DNA from 2 places in the Candidatus Clostridium eludens genome. Region 2 is predicted to be linked to the other one. Evidence: riboswitches for the same ligand, from Rfam matches in the RefSeq annotation. Region 2 holds a riboswitch; the other holds the start of a gene.

Region 1 (11,623 bases), on a different contig from region 2:
CTGCCTTATAATATCTTTTATTTCATCTGTTTTCGCATTTACCTGATCTTTTATCTGACTTACAATTTCATCTATGTTCTCAGCAATAATATTAGCATTTCTAGCACTATGGGAAGACATTTCCTTCATCTTTCCATCAAAATCTAAAGTATTACTCAATACACTTTTATTATTATTTTCATATGTCTGTTTAGAATCAACATTTTCATTTATATCCAATTTATTCCTATTATTAACCTGCAGCTTTTCTTCGGTATTTACGTTTTTTACTTCATCTAAAATTTTATTTAATTTATCGGACTCTGTATTATTTTCAATTACACTAGACTTTGTATTAACATCTAATTTTGGTTGATTTGAATAATTAATTTTTTCATCAGCTTTTAAAGTATTTACTTTATTGCCAATACTATTATCTTCTCCATTTTTATATGAATTAGATTGTTTCACATTATCATTGTTTTCCTCATTATTATAAATTGATTTATCGCTTTTTAAAATATCTCCTAAATACTTAATTTCGTTATATATGGTACTATCCTTCTTAAATACATTATTAAAACTTTTTATATTATCTTCATTTAATTCCACATTATTTTCTAAAAAAATAAATAAATCTTCCTTATCTATGTTTTTCAATTCATTAAAAAAATTTTTTAGAGTGTCTTTTATCGCATCTCCTTTTTGGCTATCAGGATTTATACTTTTACTAAGCAGATAATTTTGTATAAATACATCTTCCTCCTTTGGGTATTGTTTTATTTTATTTATAAAATCCAATATAGTTTTTATATTGGAGATATTCTCCTTAGTAAGTGGTATTTCACTTTTAACCATCTTTTCTATGATTTCATAATCTTCACTGTTTAAGTTAAGAGAATTTTCTTTAATGAAAAGTTTTATAGAATCCTTACTTTCATTTTGCTGGCTTTCTTCTGACTTAACAACTTTTAATTTAAGCTTATCATTTTCAAAACCTTCTACTTGTAGTCTTATAAGTTTATTTTCTAAAATACTTTCAGGATTGTCTATTTCCGCTGAAAACTGCCATCCGTCCAAGAGTTTCAAAAGTATTTCTCCTGTTAATTTATTCAGATTTAAAACCCTAGCAGAAAATTTCTCTCCTATCTGAAAAGACAACTTTGTAGATATTTGTTTGCTATTAGCATTATATACACTATTTATATTCCATATTCCCGCCAACTTAATCACCCTTTGTAATTTGTTAAAAATATTTCTTAATTAAAATTATATAAATTATCGTATAGAATTACTATTTCATAAACATAAAAAATCCGGAGTAACCCCCGGATTTTTATTAATTATTATGTTCTGTTAAATTTTCGCTTTTTCTGATTTGCTAAATTTGCTATGCTCTTGCTTTAACAGTGGAGAAACACTCTTATAAAGAACTAGTGTAAGGATAGTAAGGGCTATGCCTTTCAACAAGTTAAATGGTACAATAACAAATAATACAAATGTAGTTAAATCTGTTACAATACTGTTTAATTTTCCTGCTGCTGCAACCATTGCACTTATAGGAAATTTAAAGAGTTTCTCATAAAGCGGAAGCAATATAAAATAATTTAACAATGCAGCAGCTATTGACATAGTAACAGTTGCTGTTCCCAAACCAATTATTGCCGTCTTTTTAGTTTTATTTCTATTATACATATATCCTGCTGTAAAAACCAAAACTGAACCCACAGCAAAATTTGCTAATTCTCCTACAAACCCGGTTGTCCCATCAAATATTCCATGCAGTACATTTTTTAAAAATTCTATGGCAATTCCAGCTCCAGGTCCCAATGCAAAAGCTCCGATTAAAGCTGGTAAGTCACTTATATCAATTTTCAAAAATGATGGGAATATTGGAATTGCAAATTCCATGAACATAAGTAAAAATCCTATTACACCTAATAATGATACCTTAACTAACCTATTCAATTTACTATTATTCATATTAAATACCCTCCTAAAATATTAAGTATAATCTTCTAGGTGAACAGTTCAATAAAAAAAACCTGGCAAAAATACCAGGGCTAATAAACATACTATTCTCTCTTCTTCCATCCAGACTGTACTGTCGGCCCCTGAATTTCACAGGATCATGCTGTTTAACAGCTCGCGGGCTATACCGCCGGTGGGGAATTCCACCCCGCCCTGAAGATCATATTTTAATTTCAACGATTTCATTATAATACTTTTAACGACAAAATTCAATACATTGTTAAAATAATTTTTATTTATTAATAAATATTGATATCTATTTCATGCTTAACGCAATTCTTTTCCTTTTTTCATCCACTTCAAGCACAGTTACATTTACAATATCTCCTACTTGAACTACATCTAAAGGATGCTTTACAAACTTATCAGACATTTGACTTATATGTACCAATCCATCCTGGTGGACGCCTATATCTACAAAAGCACCAAAATCTGCTACATTCCTAACTGTACCTGCAAGTACCATTCCCTGTTTAAGCTGGCTCATATCAACTATTCCTGTTTTCAATATGGGTTTCGGTAATTCTTCCCGGGGATCTCTTCCTGGTTTTTTTATTTCTTTTATTATATCTCTTAAAGTTGGAATTCCTACACTAAGTTCCTTCGACACACTATCTATACTAATTTTTTCAATTCTGTTATCTATGTCTGTAAGGCCGCTATTTTTTAAATCTTTACTGTTATATCCAAGGGTTTCTAAAAGCTTTTTAGCAGCGCTATAGGATTCTGGATGCACCGATGTATTATCAAGTAGTTCATCACTTTCCATAACCCTTAAAAATCCTGCACACTGTTCAAAAGCTTTTGCCCCCAGCCTTTTAACTTTTAAGAGCTCTTTTCTATTTTTGAACTTACCATTTTCTTCCCTATAGGCTACAATATTCGCAGCTATACCTGAATTTACCCCCGATATATAGGATAATAATGATGTTGTTGCCATATTTAAATCTACACCTACACTATTTACACAATCTTCTACGATACCCTCTAAGGACTCATCTAATTTTTTTGGAGAAACATCATGTTGATATTGACCTACTCCTATAGATTTAGGATCTATTTTTACAAGTTCCGCTAGTGGATCCTGCAGTCTTCTTCCTATGGATATTGCGCCCCTCAAAGATACATTTATGTCAGGATATTCTTTGGCAGCTAGCTCTGAAGCAGAATATACAGAAGCGCCAGCCTCAGATACCACTACATAATAGAGAGTCTTATTCTTTTCTTCTTTTACTTCTTTTATAAGTCTTACTATTACTTCTTCTGACTCTCTGCTTGCAGTTCCATTCCCAAGAGATACAACACTAACATCATATTTATATACTAAGTTCTTCAATATCTTTATGGCACCTTCTATATCATTTTGTGGCACAGTAGCATAAACTGTAGCTGTATCCAAAAGTTTTCCCGTATCATCTAAAATTGCTATCTTACATCCTGTCCTAAACCCAGGGTCATATCCAAGTACATTTTTTCCTTTTATAGGAGGCTGCATTAAAAGTGCCTTTAAATTTGCCTTAAATATCTTTATGGCACCTTCTTCTGCTATATCTGTAAGCTGGGTTCTTATTTCTCTTTCAACAGAAGGATATATAAGTCTTTTTAAAGAATCCTCTACACTTTTTTCTATATAACTATCAGTTACTTTATTTCCCTTTAAACATTCACCCTTTAGATATTCTATTATTCTATCCATATCGCAAGTTATTTTCACAGATAAGACTTTTTCTTTCTCTCCCCTGTTTATAGCAAGTATTCTGTGTGGGGGAATAGACTTTACGGCTTCACGGTAATCATAATACATTTCATACGGAGTTGGTTCTTCACTTTCACCTTTTGTTTCAATTGTTCCATTATCTTGGACAAATTTTCTCATCCACTTTCTATATTTGGCTTCATCGGATATGATTTCACTTATTATGTCTACTGCTCCCGCAAGTGCATCTTCTATGGAATTTACTTCTTTTTCTTCATTTATAAACTGCTCTGCATATTTCTCTATGTTATCTGCAAAATTACCACTTAATATTATTTGAGAAAGTGCTTCTAAGCCTCTTTCCTTTGCAATAATAGCCCTGGTTCTCTTTTTTGGCTTATAGGGTCTATATATATCTTCAACCTCTGTTAAAGTATTGGAGTTTTCTACGGATTTTCTCAATTCTTCTGTAAGCTTACCCTGTTCTTCTATTATTCTCAGTACATCTTCTTTTCTAGTATTAAGATTTCTAAGATATGTAAGCCTTTCTGCTAGTTTTCTTAAAGTGATATCACTCATACTTCCTGTTAATTCTTTTCTATATCTAGCTATAAAGGGTACTGTATTACCTGAATCCAATAATTCTATTACATTATCTACATATTTTTTATTTACGTCCAGTTCCCTAACTAATATGTCTGTTATATTGTTCATTTTGACCTCCTGCCCAATCTTATTGATTGTATTCAATTTATGTAAACATCCTGTTAATTAACTTTTAAGTAAATTTAGGGTAAAGGTTTTATAAATTTATATAAAGCTAATTAACTAAAAATATATTACAACACTTATATAGATTTTTGCAAATTAATATAGACTTATCTTTTAGCATATGAAAAACTTCTGTGCAATTTTTATGTACTATAACACTTCCCAAATTCCTTGCTGTAAAAATTTATCTGCTTTCTCTTGGGCCTCACTTACAATATCATTGTTATATCCTAAAATACCTAGAAGTTTTATAGCATTCTGGGTTGTGGCCCTACCATTATGAATTTTGTAGTCAAATAATATTTCACCATTTACAATTTTCTCTTGAAAATGATAATTCTTAAAGTACATTTCCAACATGTAGGTAAGCTCTATATCATGGGTAGCAGCTATGCATATACAGTTGCTTACAGTCAAATATTTTAAAACTTGAGAAGAAGCCGCTATTCTTTCCACCGTATTAGTTCCTCTAAGTATTTCATCCACAAAACATATAGTTGGTATTTGTTCGTTTAAACTATCAATGATTCTCTTCAGCGACTTAGTTTCTGCAATATAATAACTTTCATTGGTAAATATGTTATCTTTAAGTGCCATGGAAGTATACAATTTTACATAACAAGATTTAAAATACCTTGCAGTACAAGTACATATAGTTTGAGCAAATATTATATTTATAGCAACAGTCTTCAAGAAAGTTGATTTTCCTGAAGCATTTGAACCCGTAATTAAAATAGAATCTAAAATATCTATAGAATTCCCTATAGCACTTTTTATAAGAGGATGGACTATATCATGAATTTCAATATTTTGTTCTTTTTTTTCACTGCACTTATATAATTGAGGAACAGCATAAAACTGCAACCTGTCCCTATAGGAAGCAATTGCTATACAACTGTCCAAAATTCCTACTAACTGAAATATAACTTTAAATTCATAACTTTTTTTCTCAAGGGCAATACACATTTTTTCATAATTTACCAAATCCCTTAAAAAAAGTATATTAGCATACTCAAACATCAAGGATATATCTGTACCATTATTATTTAAATTGAAAGATACATTTTTGATACTTCTTATGGAATTTAAAGAACCTTTAATTTTTTGGTTATAATATTCTAAGTTACTTATATTTTGTTTTAAAATTGAATTAGCACATTTTATTATTTTAATCATATAGATAAAATCCCGTAACTTATGGTCTATCTTATTTTTTTCATTATAATGTACTGCCATGTTTATCCCAAAAAATATTATTAACCAGGCACCTGCCAGATGTATATTAAAAAAAACTAAAATTACTGACACTAGAGGCATAATTCCTAATATTCTATAAATAGTTAAAGAGGATTTTCTCTTTTCACTGCCACTATAAAAATAATCAGTTATGGAGAGTCCTCTCCTTTTCCCAAGTTTAGCCAGTAAATATTGAAGGCTTTTTCTATCATCCTCATGATCTTTAAAAAAATTTATCATTTCATGTCTATGTTTAAGTTCTTCTTCATTATATAATGGCTCTCTTAAAATAGTATATAGACACTCTTCCCCTGGAGTACTCTCTGTGCTATTCACATCCTGAAAAATTTCATTCATATCTAAATCATTCCAGGTGATTTCATCAATAAAGAAATTTTCCTTTCCATGCTGGATTCTATTGATGAAATACTTTGATATACTGGCCATATCTTCCCCGTTGTACTTTTTTTCTGGTTCTTTTCCCCACTGTAATATTATTCTTTTTCTAATTTCACTATTGTTCTTTATATCTGAACTCGCAGAAATGAAAATCATTACTATGTATCCTATAACAGCTTCCATTTCATTTTTTCTCCTCATTTCTAATTTTTTCATACTTTGCAAATTTAAATATACCTCTTGATTTGGGAATATAATTGATTTGTATATAAAACAAATTAATGCAAGCCGCACACAAATATCAGCAAAATTACAAATTGCTATAGAATTAATTAAATAATCTCTAATATAACCAAAATCAACTATATTATACCATTTATGTGCATATACAGCAAAGATAAATTAGACTGCTATAAAATCCGCAATAAAAAGATGCTCTCGGGTTACAATTACCCTCAGCACCTTTTTACTATTTACCACTTTGTTGTTTTAAATAACCCTTTATAAAAGTATCTATATCACCGTCCATTACAGAAGATATATTACCATTTTCTACACCAGTTCTATGATCTTTTACCAAATTATAAGGATGAAATACATAAGATCTTATCTGGCTTCCCCATCCCATATCCTTAAGTTCTCCTGTAAGATCTTCTATTTTATCTTTATGAGCTCTATCTTTTAAATCCACAAGCTTTGCCTTTAATACTTTCAATGCTTGATCTTTATTATAATGTTGGCTTCTTTCATTTTGGCACTGTACAATTATTCCAGTAGGTATATGAGTTATCCTCACAGCAGACTCAGTTTTATTTACATGCTGTCCTCCTGCACCTCCTGACCTAAATGTATCTACCTTTAAATCCTCAGGTCTTATTTCTATGTCCTGATCACTTGTGAGTTCAGGAAGCACTTCTACAGATGCAAAAGAAGTCTGTCTCTTTCCATTGGCATTAAATGGTGATATCCTGACCAAACGATGAATACCTTTTTCACTCTTTAAATATCCATAGGCAAATTCTCCAGTAATACTAAGAGATACACTCTTTATTCCTGCATCCTCTGCTTCAAGCATATCTAGAGTACTAACTTTATATCCTTTTCTTTCTGCCCATCTTGTATACATCCTCAATAGCATTTCTGTCCAATCCTGTGCGTCTGTGCCTCCAACACCTACATGTAAATTTAATATAGCGTTATTTTTATCATATTCTCCACACAAAAGTATTTCTGTTTTAAATGCGTCAACCTGAAACTCTATATCTTTTATATCATTTATAACTTCTTCAAAAGATACCCCATCATCCTCTTCTTTTATAATCTCTAATAAAACCTTAGCATCTTCCACCTTTTGTAGTAATAAAGTATATCTATTTAGTCTACCTTCTAGATCTTTTTCCTTACTGGCTACCTTCTGTGCAGTATCTATATGATTCCAAAAATCAGGTTCTTGCATTTTTGCCTGTAATTCCTCTATTTTGTTTTTCAAATTATCTAAGTCAAAGAGACTCCCTTATTTCTTTTATATTTTCACTTAAACTATTTAACTTATTAAGGCTTTCCTCTAATTGCAACAGCATACAATCACCTTCCATTTATATATTTTAAATAACTCTTCCACAACAATTTTTATATTTTTTCCCACTACCACATGGACAAAGATCATTTCTCCCTACAGTCTTTTCTTTCTTCACAGGTTTTTTTCTTGCAGAATCCTCTCCTTGATTGGTAATTACATTTTTAATTACTCTTTCTCTTTCTGGAGCCTTCTCAATTTGTACATGAAGTAGATATTTTATAGTATCCAGCTTTATATTATAGATCATTTCCTCAAACATTTCACTGCCTTCAAACTGATATGCCTGCGCTGGTTCCTGCTGTCTATATGCCCTAAGTCCAATAGCCCTTTTTAAATGTTCCATATCATCTATATGATCCATCCATCTGGTATCAACAACTCTTAACAATATTACTCTTTCAATTTCCCTCATCTGTTCTGGAGTAAACTCTATTTCTTTCTGTTCATAGATTTTTTGAGCTATTTCTATAAATTTATCTTTAATTTCTTCATTAGAAAGATTTGTAATATCCTCTGCCTTAATAGAACCCTTAGGTATGTATATATCCTCAATATATTCAATGAGTTTTACTATTTCATCCTCAAACTCCTCTTCTACACCGGATATATGGGAATCTACAATAGAATTTATTAAACTCTTTATCATATCCTGTATATCATTTTTTAGATCTTCTCCTTCAAGTACTTGGGATCTCTGCTTATATATAATTTCTCTTTGCTTATTTATTACATCGTCATATTGAAGTAAAGTTTTCCTTATATCAAAATTATTGCCTTCTACCTTTTTCTGTGCATTTTCTATAGCATTTGAAACCATTTTACTTTCTATAGCTTCATCATCTTTAAGTCCTAATTTTTCAACTATACCTTGAAGTCTATCTGAGCCAAATATTCTCATAAGATCATCTTCCAGGGATACATAAAATCTTGACATACCTGGATCTCCCTGACGTCCAGAACGTCCTCTTAACTGGTTATCAATTCTCCTTGATTCGTGCCTTTCTGTTCCTATTATTTTCAATCCGTCTAAGGCAATTACTCCCTTTCCCAATTTTATGTCAGTACCACGTCCTGCCATATTAGTAGCTATGGTAACAGTTCCCTTTTGACCTGCATAAGAAATTATATCTGCCTCTTTCTCATGAAATTTTGCATTTAGAACTTGATGTGGTACTCCCCTTTTCTTCAACATATCTGAAAGAAGTTCAGATTTTTCTATACTTACTGTACCTACTAGAACTGGCTGGCCCTTTTTGTAAGTCTCATATATTTCGTCAGCTATGGCTTTGAATTTACCTTTTGCACTTTTATACACCACATCTGGAAAATCTTTTCTTATTATTGGCTTATGAGTAGGTGTTACTATTACATCCAATCCATATATATGTCTGAATTCATTTTCTTCAGTCTGTGCAGTACCAGTCATACCTGACAATTTGTTAAATATTCTGAAGTAATTTTGGTAAGTAATAGTAGCAAGAGTTTTAGATTCCCTTTCTACTTTAACTCCCTCTTTAGCTTCTATAGACTGATGAAGCCCATCACTATACCTTCTACCCTCCATCATTCTTCCCGTAAATTCATCTACTATGAGCACTTCTCCATTTTTCACCATGTAATCTTTATCTCTTTTCATTATGTAATTTGCCTTTAACGCTTGAACTACATAATGTTGTATTTCCATATTTTCAGGATCAGCATAATTTTCAAGACTAAAGAAATTTTCCGCTTTCTTTATTCCTGTATCAGTGAGCATTACTGCATTTGCTTTTTCATCTACTGTGTAATCTTCCTTTTCCAAAGATTTGGCAAAGCCACTTGCAATATTATAAAATTCAGTTGACTTTTCTCCTTCTCCCGAAATAATAAGTGGTGTTCTAGCCTCATCAATTAAAATAGAATCCACTTCATCCACTATAGCAAAATTTAGTTTTCTTTGAACTCTTTCCTCTTTGTAGATAACCATGTTATCTCTTAAATAATCGAATCCAAATTCACTATTAGTTCCATAGGTTATATCGCAGTTATAGGCTTCCTGCCTTTGAGATTGGCTCATGTCATGTAAAATAACACCTACTTTAAGTCCTAATGCCTCATATATGGGTGCCATGGTATCTCTATCCCTTTTTGCAAGATAATCATTTACTGTAATTATATGAACTCCTTTACCTGTAAGAGCATTCAAATATGCTGGTGCAGTAGCAACAAGAGTTTTACCTTCACCAGTTTTCATTTCTGCTATTCTTCCCTGATGGATTACTATTCCTCCTATGAGCTGCTCTCTATATTGTTTTAATCCTACATTTCTATATCCTGCTTCTCTAACAACCGCAAAAGCTTCAGGCAGTATTGAATCTAAAGATTCTCCCTTAGAAATTCTATCTTTAAATTCATCAGTCTTTGCCCTAAGTTGTTCATCATTTAATGCCTGTATTTTTGAGTCCAAACTATCTATCTTATCAACTATAGGTATAATTCTTCTTACCTCTCTTTGGCTGTATGAGCCAAATATTTTTTGAAAAAGTTTCATTCTCTTCATCCTCACCCGTTAAATTTTATAAAAAAGTACATCTTTTAGATTATATCACCTAATTATAAGCTATTCAACTTAAACACCAGTTTCACATTTAACAATTAATGTATATCTCAAACCATAAAGAGAGGAAGCTTAGCTTCCTCCCTGTAGTTAACTTCTAAAATTCAGGTTCTATTAATCCATAATTTCCGTCTCTTCTTTTATATATCACATTTACATCTCCATTTTCAGCATCCTGATATACAAAGAAACTATGACCTAAAAGTTCCATCTGGAGAACTGCTTCTTCTGATGACATAGGCTTTACCGCAAATCTTTTAGTCCTCACTATTTTATGTTCTTCTTCATCAGTTCCTTCTACATCTGGTATAAGCTGAAACTTTAAAGATTTAGAATTGTTTCTTTTCAAAAGCTTTGTTTTTTGTTTTCTTATCTGTCCCTCTAATTTATCTAAAACCAAATCAATTGAAGCATACATATCATCATTTTCTTCTTCTCCTCTTAGTATAACCCCTCCAAATGGAATTGTAACCTCGATCCTCTGTCTATTCTTTTGCACACTTAATGTAACATGAGCTTCTACATCAGGGTTGAAATACTTGTCAATCTTAGATAGCTTTTTCCTTACTGCACTTTTCAATGCCTCTGTCAGCACAATATTTTTTCCATTTACAGTTATTTTCATATTTCCAGCCCCTTTCTTATTGTTATCCTTGGCATATAGATATGTAAAGGATAAATTTTATAAAATTATATTTACAAAATTATTATTAATTGTTAATTACATTTTAATACTGTTCACCATAAATTACAATAGAGTTAATAGTAAATTAATAAAAATTTAGTTTTCGCAGGCTTTGTCCTACATAGTTTAGAGCTACTTCACCACAAATCGGAAATACCTATATTACCAGTGTTAGATACCTAAAAAAAATAACAAGTCAATATATTGACCTATTTTACATAATACCATTGCAGAACCTTATAAACCATTATCTTGTCCTATATAAAATATTCCTCACATCTTTGACTTGTTATTTTTTAAATTTGCTATTTTTAAAATATCAGAACGTTACTTTTATACTTCTACAATCCATCCTTCAGGAGCCTTTACATCTCCAAATTGAATCCCATAAAGTGTATCATAAAGTTTTTTAGTTATAGGACCCACTTCTGTCTCACTATAGAATACATGAAGTTTTCCTTCATATTCTATACCTCCAATAGGAGTTATTACAGCTGCTGTTCCACAAGCTCCAGCTTCAGCAAATTCGTCTATTTTATCAATATAAACATCTCTTTCTTCAACCTGCATATTTAAATATTCCTTTGCTATGTGCATTAAAGAATATTTTGTGATACTCGGTAATATAGACGGTGACTTTGGTGTTACAAA
Region 2 (12,510 bases):
CTTAATTAGGAAGACAGCATTTCTACTACTTTTACCAATCCTATATTTTTTTCAAGCAATCTTAAAAAGTTATATTTTGATTTATCGTAATTTTTAAATATTTCTAGTGCATTTTCCTTATCATTATAAACTTTCCAATAACCACAGCATATACATTTTTTTTCACCGCAGTTTATAAAATCCTCTACATCTCTAACAGGTATGCCTAAAAAAATTCCAATTTCATGAGGACAAGAATTATACTCATATCTATCCTTCAGAAGATTTAACTTATTAATCAAAGACATAGAACTAGAATATCCAAACTTGTTTAAAAACTCAGCATTGTCTTTATAACATAATACTTCAGATAACATTGATTCATTATAAAATAAAAGTATTATTATATTTTCTTTTTTATAAATTTCAAATACTTTTAAACTTATGTTTTCCAAATATTCATTTCCATATTTACACCACAAACTATACATATTTTTATATTTATTGGATATATTAATTATGGAAGATGGTTTGTATCCTGCAATGGTAGGCGATATTGCATAGGTTATAAGATTCATCATATACTCTTTTTCATCTGCACCGTAAATAGACTCAATAAATTCTTCATTTAAATTCTTCATATTCTACCAACTCCTTTAATATAATACTAGGATCCCAAGACAAAAATATACATTGTAATATATTTCAAACTTAGAATCCTGTAGGTATTATTATAATATCCAATTTTCAATTTGATTATTTAACCATTTTAAGGTATCTTAATTAGTTAATTATTTAAAAATGCCCGAAGATGCTTATTTGCTAGTTAGCTGCTTCCCGTCCAAAATTTTTGCATTCCTCTTCTGAAGTTCCTTCTGGCATCTCTTGTACAATTAATCCTTCATTTAATAGATTGGCACCATAGCCTTCCATTCTTTCTACCCAGTTTCTCATCCATTCGCCATCACCCCATCCATAGGATCCAAATAATCCTAGCTTTTTTCCAGACACAGCAGAGGCAGCAGACTCTACAAAAGGTTCCATTTCACTTTCTTCAATGACTTCTGCTCCCATAGCCGGAGAACCTAATAATACTACATCTGCACCTTTTACATCATCAACACTTGCCTCTGAAACATGCAAAAGTTTAACTTCCGCACCTTTTTCTTTAGCACCTTCTTCAATTAATTTAGCCATAGCCTCTGTATTTCCTGTGCCTGTCCAATAAATAATATTTACTTTACTCACTTTTATCATCTCCTAAAGCTCTTCATATAATTGATAATGAATTTCATTACCAATTATATAATATATCTCTTTATTTCAATTGTCAATAGTTCTAAAATTTAAACACCTGAAATAAAAACAGGTTCCTATGATAGTTACACCATCATAGGAACCTGTTAAAGAGTAGGATATACTTATATGATTATTCTAATTCCTTGATTAAATTAGCCATTTCTATAGCAGCCATAGCTCCGTCATAACCTTTATTTCCACTTTTAGTTCCTGCTCTTTCTATAGCTTGCTCTATATTATCTGTAGTAAGCACACTAAATATAACTGGAACATCACTTTCCAGTGAAACATGGGCTACACCTTTTGAAACTTCACTGGACACATAATCAAAATGAGGTGTTGATCCTCTAATTACAGCCCCTAAACATATAACTGCATCATATTTTCGTGAAAAGGCCATTTTCTTTGAGATCATAGGTATTTCAAATGCTCCTGGCACCCAGGTTATATCTATATTATCATCTTCTGCACCATGTCTTTTTAAACAATCTAAAGCTCCGGATAACAATTTTGATACTATAAATTCATTAAACCTTCCTACAACTATTCCGAATTTCAAGCCTCCGGCATTTAGCTTTCCTTCATAAACTTTCATCTTTTTAGTCTCCTTTAATATATTAATAATTTAAAATATGTCCCATTTTTTCCTGTTTTGTTTTAAGGTAGAAAGTATCATAGGCCGATGCCTTCATTTGGATTGGTACTCTTTCTGTAATATTTATACCATAACTAGATAACTGTTTCACCTTATCAGGATTATTTGTCATAAGACGTACATTTTCTACACCTAAATCTTTTAAAATTTGTGCAGCAGCATAATAATCTCTTAAATCATCTTCAAAACCCAGTGCAATATTTGCTTCAACAGTATCTAGTCCTTTATCTTGCAATGCATAAGCCTTTAATTTATTAATTATACCTATTCCCCGTCCTTCTTGATTCATATACAGAAGGATACCTCTTCCTTCTTCTTCAATTTGAGTCATAGCTCTTGCATATTGCTGCCCACAATCGCAGCGAACTGATCCAAAAGTATCTCCTGTCAAACATTCAGAATGTACCCTGCACAAAACTGAATTGCCTTTTGAAATATCACCTTTTACAAGTGCCACATGATGTTCTCCATTTATTTTGTCTACATATCCATAAGCTGTAAACTCCCCATATTTAGTTGGCAGCTTTGTATGTACTGCCTGTTCTATGAGTTTTTCTTTTTGTTTTCTATACTCCTGGAGAGCCTTGATTGTAATAAACTTCAGTTCATATTCTTTTGCAAATTCCATTAGCTCTGAAGTTCTCATCATAGTACCATCATCTCTCATTATTTCACAGCAAAGTCCACATTCTTTTAGATTCGCCAATTTCATCAAATCAACAGTAGCCTCTGTATGTCCATTACGTTCCAAAACTCCATATTCTTTTGCACGTAACGGAAACATATGACCTGGTCTTCGGAAGTCCTCTGGTTTAGCATCTTCTTCTACACATTTTAGCGCAGTTATAGATCGTTCCGCAGCTGAAATACCTGTAGTTGTGCTTATATGGTCAATGGACACCGTAAACGCTGTTTCATGGTTATCTGTATTATTTGAAACCATTTGTGAAAGGTTTAATTTAGAAATCATTTTACTACTCATAGGCATGCAGATAAGTCCTTTTGCATATGTTGCCATAAAATTTACATTTTCCTGGGTGGCAAATTCTGCAGCACAAATTAAATCTCCCTCATTTTCCCTGTCTTCATCATCAGTTACCAGAATCATTTTGCCCTTTTTAAGATCTTCTAAAGCTTCTTCAATGCTACTAAATTTGTTATTCATATATTTCAACTCCTCTTTAATATTAATAATTACAAAACTTATCTACATTCTATTAATTATGTTAACTCGGTGAAGACACCAATTCTATTTCCTAGTTTTTTGTTTACACAAAGCCATATTCCCTTAATAATTCTTCTGTTACATTAGAACTCTCAGCAGGCTTTTCATCTCGTCTTAAAATAAGATTTTCAATATACTTGCCTATCAAATCACACTCTATATTTATCTCATCGCCTGGGCTCTTATATTGTAAAATAGTTTGTGCTTTAGTATGTGGGATTAGCGATACACTAATACACTCTTTACCCACTTCTGCTATGGTAAGGCTTACTCCATCCAAAGTTACAGAGCCTTTTGAAACCATGTATTTTAGTAATTCCAAAGGAGGCTGTAAAGTTAGCCAGGTAGCTATATCTTCTTTCTTTATATCTACCACTTTGCAAATTCCATCTATATGTCCTGTTACTATATGTCCTCCCAGTCTTTCCCCTACCTTAACTGCTCTTTCTAAATTTACGCTACTGTTTCTTTTTAAAAATTTCAAATTACTTTTTCTTAAAGTCTCAGCCATTACATCTACTGTAAAGAAGCTTCCGGTAAAATTTGTTACCGTAAGACAGGCTCCATTTACAGCTATGCTGTCTCCTAATTTAACTTCTTCTAAAACTTTTTTAGAAGAAATAGATATTTTAGAAGAATTTTCTCCACTTTTTATTTCCAATACTCGCCCAATTTCTTCCACTAATCCGGTAAACAAACATTTTACCCCCTCTATTTTTACATTTATATTAAAATTATTTTTCTACATATCCTTGAATTAAAATATCCTCTCCTGATTTTGAAAAATTAATATTTTTTAATTTCACTGCCTTATTTAAATCTTCAACTCCCTTTCCCTCTACGGAAGTTTTTGCATTTAGTCCTCCTATAATTTTAGGAGCCATAAAATAAACAACTTTATCTACAACTTGGGAGTCTAAGGCTGAAAAATTCAGTGTACCCCCACCTTCTATAAGCAAACTATCTATTCCTAGATTACCTAATTTTTTTATTAAATACTTTAAGTCTATATATCCAGATTCATCTTTAGGACAAACCTCTACATCTATTCCCATACTTTCAATTTCACGTCTTCTTGTTATATTATGTTCCTCTGTACAGGCTATTATAATTCTCCTGTGGTTAAGTGTATTAAAAATCTTACAGTTTGGAGGTATTCTAAGTTTAGAATCTAAAATTACAGCTGTAGGACTCTTGCATTTTTTTTCAAGCCTTGTAGTTAAAAGAGGATCATCCAAAAGTATAGTACCTATACCTACCGCAATTGCCATAACCCTGTTTCTTATATGATGAACAAAATTTCTGGATTCCTCACAAGTTATCCACTTTGATTCTCCCGTAACAGTTGCTATCTTTCCATCCAGAGTTACTGCAGATTTTAATATGACAAAAGGTAGTTTTTCAGTAATATATTTTATAAATATTTCATTTACAGCCAGTGCCTCTTTTTCTAAAACATCTGTAACTACTTCTATTCCTTTATTTCTCAAAAGCTCTATGCCTCTGCCTGAAACCAGCGGATTGGGATCCTTTAATGCAATTACTACTTTTTTTATTCCTGAATTTGCTATAGCTTCCACACAAGGTGGAGTTTTTCCATAATGGGAACAAGGTTCTAATGTTACGTACATGTCTGCATTTACAGCTTTTTCTCCTGCTTCTCTTAATGCATACACCTCAGCATGTGGTCCTCCGTAAAATTCATGGTAACCTTTACCCACTATTTTGCCTTCTTTTACTATAACAGCTCCTACTTGAGGATTTGGATTTACAAATCCTTCTCCTTTTAAAGCTAAGTCCAAAGCCATCTTCATATAATATTCATCTCTGTTGTCATGACTCATAGAATTCCTCCTATCCCAAAAGAACATTATTACTTTTATTGTAAATTTTACAAATAAAAATATAAAAGCTGGGCTTATTTTTATCCATACTTAACTACATGCTTAATTTAACTTTTCAGTTCAAAAATCCCCCGAAGAAAACCTTCAGGGGATGAATAAACACAATAAAAACAACTAAGTACATACAAAATTACATACTACAAAAATGCTCCACTTTCTCCATCCAGACTTTTACTGTCGGTACTGGAATCCAACCAGTTCCTGCTGATACTCAGCTCGCGGACTATAACCGCCGATCGGGAATTTCACCCTGCCCCGAAAGCATGTTATTAAGTTTTAACTACAACTCTAATATATACTTCTTTTTTTCACTTGTCAATAAAAACTTTAAAAAAATTGTAATCTATATTACAGCTTTATTGAATTTAATGGCTGATAATGTAAAATTTCATATTTTTAACTGACAATGATTTAAGATTCTACTATGGTAACATACTTTGCCCCTGAAATTTCATCTGGATAGGTAGTTACAGTAATTTCATCTGAAATATTATACTTCCTGCATATTGTATTCAAAATCTGTGATATATTATACTTACTTGAATCATAATTCAATATTTTCACACTTACAGACTTTTCTCCCTGTGATAATGCCTCTTCTACTGCACTATAAAAATCATTATAGTTATCAGCAACTTTTATATCATTACCATAAACGTCTTTCTCGGTTACATTAAGGTTATCAAAACTATATTTGGTGCTAGTACACTCAGGATAATCATCCCTATCCCACCTATGATCTTTAGCAATCTGATCATCGGTTATGTTAAAATAGGAGTGAGAAAGCGTATCTGAACCATCACTTGTAACAGGATCATCCCAAGTAGAATCTAGCTGGTAATACTCCCCTTGTATTTTTACTATATTCCATGCATGTCCAATCCATTCATTGCCATCATTTGCATCTCCTATTACCATCCTACACTCTACACCTGCTGCTATAAGCAGTCTATCCATAGCATCTGCATAGCCCTGGCACACTCCGACTCCATTCATCAAGACCCCATAAGCCGTATAGGAATCTTCTGGCATATTACCTGTATATGCTCTTTCATCATATTTAGTATTATTAACTACATAGTCATGAAGTGCCAGTTCCTTTTCATAATCTTTCATATCAGAAGTAATTAGAGTACTGATTATTTTATCAACCTTTTCCTGCACAGCCTCTTCTTTCTTTATTAAATTTTCCTTTGTATCTATGTATTTGAAATTTATAGTAACTTTTACAGGACTCGTATATTCAATATTGCTTGCTGCGCTTAAATATCTTGCCCTTAGATCAGGATAATCAATTAATATTTTGTTTATAACATCCAAACTATATGTGTCTTTATCATAACTGCCTATATTTAAAATTAAAGTATCTTCATAGTTATCTAATGCACTTTTTATGGCATCATAGTATTGTGAATAGCTTTCTATGTCAGCTGGACTCTGGGAACTATTTTTCTCCACTGTGAAATTATATTTTACTCCTTGGGTTAATTCCTTACCGTCAATAGATTTTAAGCTGCTATCTACCACTAAAACATAGTCTTTCCCTTCTACGTATGAACTTACTGGAGAAACCTGTACTGTGTTTGAGGAAGTATTTATAATATTAACTTCTAAAGGTGTACTAGTGTCCTGTTCATATATTTTTATAGAATTTTTTGCAGAGTCTAAATCAACATCTCTATTAAAAGTAATAGTCCAAATTTTATTACTGCTTACAGCAGAAATACTACTATTGTTCCAAATTCTATATTCTCCTGCAGCATAACAACTTTCACCGGAGAATAGTAAAATAACTACCATACCTGTTATCATAAACTTACATATCTTTTTAAACACTTTATCACCTCCATATAATATTTAGACATCTTAAAAATCTTTTTAATAATTAACTTAAAATAACTATATTATAATTGTGTTACAAATCAATTAACATTTTTAATCATTTTTATTAACATATTTCATATTTTTAAAAACCCTCACAGTCATTACGCATATTCGACTTGTTAATTTTAAGATACCTTATTCAATTATTAATTATCTGATTAAAATACATGTTGTAATATATTCCTTTTCTTCTCATTAGCTCATTATGATCTCCAGCTTCTGCGATTGTTCCTCCATCTATTACCATTATAATGTCTGAATCTCTAATGGTACTTAGTCTGTGGGCAATTATAAAACTGGTTCTTCTCCATATAAGTTTACGCATGGCTTCTTGTATTTTAAGCTCTGTTCTGGTATCCACATTGCTTGTAGCTTCATCCAAAATGAGTATGGAAGGCTCTGAAAGTATGGCTCTTGCTATAGCTATAAGCTGCCTCTCTCCCTGGCTTAAATTGCTTCCTCCTTCCTGAAGCATAGTATCATATTTATGAGGAAATTTTTCAATAAACTGATCTGCACCTGCTGCCTCTGCTGCCTCTTTAACCTGTGAAAAATCCGCATTTAATCTGCCATATTTAATATTTTCAAGTATTGTACCTGTAAAAAGATAGGTATCCTGAAGAACTATGCCAAAACACTTTCTAAGACTATCTCTTGTATAATTCCTTATGTCTATTCCATCAATTAAAATTTTTCCACTGGACACATCATAAAACCTGGCAAGCAAGTTTACAATAGTTGTTTTTCCCGCTCCTGTAGGTCCAACAAGGGCAACACTTGTACCCTGATTAATCTTAAAGCTTATGTTATTTAATATTGGAACGTCCTTTCTATAACTAAAATTTACATTTTCAAAATCAACCTGACCTCTTGTATTTTCAAGAGTTATAGCTTCAGTATTATCCTCCATCTCCTCTCTTTCATCCAATATATCAAATACTCTCTCGGCACCGGCAACAGCAGACTGAAGTGTATTAAATATGCTGGCTATATCATTTAATGGTCTTGCAAATTGTCTGGAATAACTTAAAAAACTAGCTATAATTCCCACAGTTATAATATCTTTTACAGCCAAGATCCCCCCCACACCAGCTACAGCAGCAAAACCTATGTTATTTATTACATTCATAATAGGCATCAAAAATCCAGACCAAATTTGAGCTTTCAATCCTACCTGATTTAGATTGCCATTTATTTCTTTAAATTCTTCTATGGCCTTCTGTTCATGATTAAAAGCCTTTACCACATGAATACCTGATATATTCTCCTCTATATGTCCATTGAGTTTTCCAAGCTCTACCTGCTGCCTTTTAAACAATACGCTGGTATTCTTTGCTATACTTTTAGTAAGAAAAAATACCATAGGCACTGTAATAAGGCTTACAAAAGTCAAAATAGGACTTAAGATGAGCATCATAATAAAAGATCCTAAAACTGTCACTACTGCTGACATAAGCTGAGTAGTGGATTGTGATATGGTAGAGCTTACATTTTCTATATCATTAGTTAACCTACTCATTATCTCTCCGTGAGTATTGGTGTCAAAAAAAGAAATGGGCAATTTTTGAAGTTTGTCAAATAGACTTCTTCTAAGATTCATCACTATTTTCTGAGCAGTACCAGCCATAAGCCACCCTTGAAAGAAAGTCAAAATTCCATCTAATATATATGTAACTAAAAGTAATATAACCATTACAGACAATAGATTAAAATCCACTTTTCCCTTTAATTCTGACATAGCATCAATAGATTTTCCTATAAGGTAGGGTCCTAGAAGGCCTATAATAGAATCTATTATTACAAACATAAATATTATGACTAAAAGTCTTCTTTCACTTCCGAAATACTTCCAAAGTCTAAATAAGGTCTTCTTAAAATTTTTTGGTTTTTCCACAGGACCGATACTTCCTCTTCCTCTTACTCCTCTTCTCGGTCCCAGAGGCATTTTTATATCACTCTTATTATATTTGTCCCTCTCACCCATATATTAAATTACCTCCTTTCCAACTTGAGACAAGAAAATATCTCTATAAACCTCACAGTTTTTCATAAGCTGTCCATGCTTTCCCATCCCCACCAATTTCCCTTCATCCAGCACAATTATATTGTCTGCAGATATTACAGATGATATTTTCTGGGCAATTATTATGCAAGTCAAATTACTTGAATACTTTTTAAGTTTTTCTCTTATCTTAACTTCCGTTGCTGCATCTACAGCACTTGTACAATCATCAAGTATAAGTATTTCAGGTTTTTTAATTAATGCACGAGCTATGGAAACTCGCTGTTTTTGACCTCCTGAAAAATTGACTCCTCCCTGTCCAAGTCTTGTATTGTATTGTTCCGGGAAGCTAGATATAAACTCATCCGCTTCTGCAACTTCAGCTGCCTTTTTTACCTCTTCCAGTAAAGCATTCTCTTTGCCCCATCTTATATTTTCCAGAACACTTCCTGTAAACAGCATTGTCTTCTGGGGTACAAGGGCTATTTTTTCTCTTAAAATTTTCTTATTTATATCCTTTACATCTACTCCATCAACCTTTACTCTTCCAGAGGTTGCATCATAAAATCCTGGAATTAAGTTTACAAGGCTGCTTTTACCTGAACCTGTGGCTCCAATAATTCCCAAGGTTTCCCCTGGCATACAAGTAAAGCTAATATCACAAATAACCTGATGGCCATTTGCATAGGAAAAGCTCACATCTTCAAAATCTATTCTTCCACTTTGTTTTAAGTTTGAAATACCTTCATTAAAGTTAATACTACTTTTTTCCTCAATTATTTCAAAAATACGTATTGCAGAAGCTTTAGATCTTACAAACATATTAAAAACTGCAGATATCATCATAATTGAATATAATATTTGAGTCATATAATTTGTGAATGCAATTATTTGTCCTACTTGCATACTGCCACTGTTGACATATTTTCCTCCAATCCACAAAACACATACTATTCCTATATTTATAACTAAACTTCTAGTAGGAGAAAATATTGCCATTACACGCATTGCAATGACCGATAGCCTTCCTAATTCCTCATTTGCACCTTTAAACCTTTCACTTTCATAATTAAATCTATTGAAAGCTTTTACCACCCTTACACCGGACAAATACTCCCTCATTACAGAATTCACTCTATCTAAAGCTATCTGAACCTTCATAAAATATGGGTATCCTATATTCATATTCAAAAATATAAATACAGCTACAATTGGTATTATAATAAAAAGTATTATTGCAAGATGTAAATCAAGCCTTGATGCCATGATAATACTTCCAATACACACAAGAGGTGACTTTACAAATATTCTCATAAGTCCATTAACAAAATTTTGAACTTGAGTTACATCGTTGGTAAGACGTGTTATAAGAGAACTGCTTTCGAATTTATCAATGCTGTCAAAAGAAAAACTTTGAATCTTTTCAAATAAATCTGCTCTCAGTTCTGCACTAAATTTTTGAGACACCCTTCCAGACAATATATTACGTCCTGAAGCTCCCATTGCTCCCACGGCCGTAACCAGAAGCATTATCAATCCTTTTTGAATTACATAATCCATCTGTTTGTTTGCCACACCTATATCAACTATTTTGGACATTATAGTAGGCTGCATTAAATCGCATAATGCCTCAATAGAAAGAAAAAATATAGCAAGACAAAATCCTTTCCAGTACTTATTTATATATTTTTTCATAAATTTCAAATATATACACTCCCAAAATTCATTCTATTTATTAATAATATTATTTTTAGAAAATAAATTCAAATATAAAAATTCTTTTTAATGCACGATTAAGAAATCTATTTGAGCCATATCTACAAATTGTCCACTTAATCAAATAAAAAACTTCCTATAGAAAAACTATAGAAAGTTATTTTATATTATTAATAATTCTCTTAGGATATGACAATATCTACTGGAATTCTTTAATTTCATCTATATATGATTATATAACCAATTGTGTAAGTCTTTCATCACCTCATTTCTATTTACTTCTCTAAGCATCTCATGTCGTCCATTTTCATATATTTTATAAGTGGCATCTTCAATTCCATATTGTTTATATATTTTAAACAGTTCCTTTATACCCCTGCCATTATCTCCAAAAGGATCTTTGCTCCCTGATATTGAAAATATAGGTAAGTTTTTAGGTATTTTTTCAATAACCCTAGGTTTATGTATATCCTTTAAAGCATTAAATAAATCATCAAAATAGCCCGCTTTATACTCTATTGCAGCATAAGGAGAACTTAGTGTATTTTCAAGCATATCAACATCACTTGTTAGCCAATCATATTCCGTCTTGGGAGGCTGAAATTCATCATTAAAATGTTCAAAAAATGCATTGGAAGCTTCAGTACTTACAGACTTTCTTCCAACTTTCCTCACTTCCCTGTTTGATATTTCAGTCAATTTTATTATCTTCTTTATATGAATTGGGCCGGTAGTACCAGAATATATGATTCCATTTACTTCATCACCATATTTATATGCATATATCTGAGCCAAAACTGACCCTAAGCTGTGACCTAAAAGAAAATTTGGCAATCCCGGGTTTTCTGCCTTGATAATATCCGTTAATATTTTAATATCTTCAACCATCCAATTTATTCCGTCTTCTCCCATGTATCCTGCATTTTCCATATAAGAAGGTTCATTTATATCTCCTGCTGTTCTGCCATGTCCACGTGCCTCATTAATATATACTATAAAACCTGCTTTAGCCATCTCTTCACTAAATTCTCTATAATAATCAGTAGTTTCTCCCATACCATGAGCTATTTGTATTACACCATATATTTTCTGATTTTCAGTCGGACACCATTTTTCAGTAAAAAAATTTATATCTTGAGAATCCTTATAGAAAAACGTGTCAGACTTATATGCTGCATTTGTACTCACACATTACTCCTCCTTTATATTTTCTAGATTTGCTATTTATTTTATATATCTAAAGCCTGCTCAAAATCTGCTATTATGTCTTTAATATCTTCAATCCCCACAGACACTCTAATCAATTCAGGCGTTACCCCTGCCGCCCTTTGTTGTTCCTCTGATAATGCCAAATGAGTTGTACTTGCAGGATGAATTACATATGTTCTTACATCACCTAAATTAACAACTATAGAAGCTAATTTCAACTTTTCACCTACAGCTTTTGCCGCCTCAATTCCTCCTTTCACACCAAAAGTCAGAATCCCGCTTCCTCCACCTTTCAAATATTTCTTAGCCCTTTCATATTCTGGATCTGATTCTAAATAAGGATATCTCACCCATTCAATTCTAGGATGCTGCAGGAGATATTTAGCTAAACTTAAAGCATTATATGAATGCCTTTCCATTCTTAAATGTAATGTTTCTAATCCTAAATTTGTTAAAAATGCATTAAATGGAGCTGGTGCCGCACCAAATTCTTCTACTAGATTAGTTCTCAACTTTCCTGAAAAAGCACGTTTTCCAAATGCATCAACAAATACCAAAACTGCTGGCCCAGTTGGGGTTGTATAATCTGGAAATTTTCCATTTGCCCAATTAAAGTTTCCACCATCAATAATTATTC

Evidence for each region. Region 2 has a riboswitch for FMN ahead of ribD (bifunctional diaminohydroxyphosphoribosylaminopyrimidine deaminase/5-amino-6-(5-phosphoribosylamino)uracil reductase RibD). Riboswitches for the same ligand answer to the same signal wherever they lie in the genome.
Region 1: linked by a shared signal. The riboswitch ahead of ACJDU8_RS19225 (ECF transporter S component) and the one ahead of ribD (bifunctional diaminohydroxyphosphoribosylaminopyrimidine deaminase/5-amino-6-(5-phosphoribosylamino)uracil reductase RibD) in region 2 are both predicted to bind FMN.

What each region holds. Positions count from the first base shown of each region.
Region 1 is NZ_JBJHZX010000035.1:25,702-37,324, forward strand. It holds gene ACJDU8_RS19220 (hypothetical protein) at 1-1,212, opposite strand, end outside; gene ACJDU8_RS19225 (ECF transporter S component) at 1,336-1,962, opposite strand; FMN riboswitch at 2,058-2,175, opposite strand; gene ACJDU8_RS19230 (Tex family protein) at 2,267-4,420, opposite strand; gene ACJDU8_RS19235 (MutS-related protein) at 4,628-6,295, opposite strand; one part of gene prfB (peptide chain release factor 2) at 6,582-7,613, opposite strand; one part of gene prfB (peptide chain release factor 2) at 7,615-7,692, opposite strand; gene secA (preprotein translocase subunit SecA) at 7,717-10,221, opposite strand; gene hpf (ribosome hibernation-promoting factor, HPF/YfiA family) at 10,385-10,912, opposite strand; gene ACJDU8_RS19255 (branched-chain amino acid aminotransferase) at 11,306-11,623, opposite strand, start outside.
Region 2 is NZ_JBJHZX010000022.1:3,888-16,397, forward strand. It holds gene ACJDU8_RS14660 (DUF3793 family protein) at 6-620, opposite strand; gene ACJDU8_RS14665 (flavodoxin) at 802-1,227, opposite strand; gene ribH (6,7-dimethyl-8-ribityllumazine synthase) at 1,409-1,873, opposite strand; gene ACJDU8_RS14675 (bifunctional 3,4-dihydroxy-2-butanone-4-phosphate synthase/GTP cyclohydrolase II) at 1,896-3,098, opposite strand; gene ACJDU8_RS14680 (riboflavin synthase) at 3,202-3,855, opposite strand; gene ribD (bifunctional diaminohydroxyphosphoribosylaminopyrimidine deaminase/5-amino-6-(5-phosphoribosylamino)uracil reductase RibD) at 3,893-5,002, opposite strand; FMN riboswitch at 5,211-5,329, opposite strand; gene ACJDU8_RS14690 (transglutaminase domain-containing protein) at 5,474-6,898, opposite strand; gene ACJDU8_RS14695 (ABC transporter ATP-binding protein) at 7,086-8,930, opposite strand; gene ACJDU8_RS14700 (ABC transporter ATP-binding protein) at 8,934-10,652, opposite strand; gene ACJDU8_RS14705 (alpha/beta fold hydrolase) at 10,887-11,852, opposite strand; gene ACJDU8_RS14710 (O-acetylhomoserine aminocarboxypropyltransferase/cysteine synthase family protein) at 11,894-12,510, opposite strand, start outside.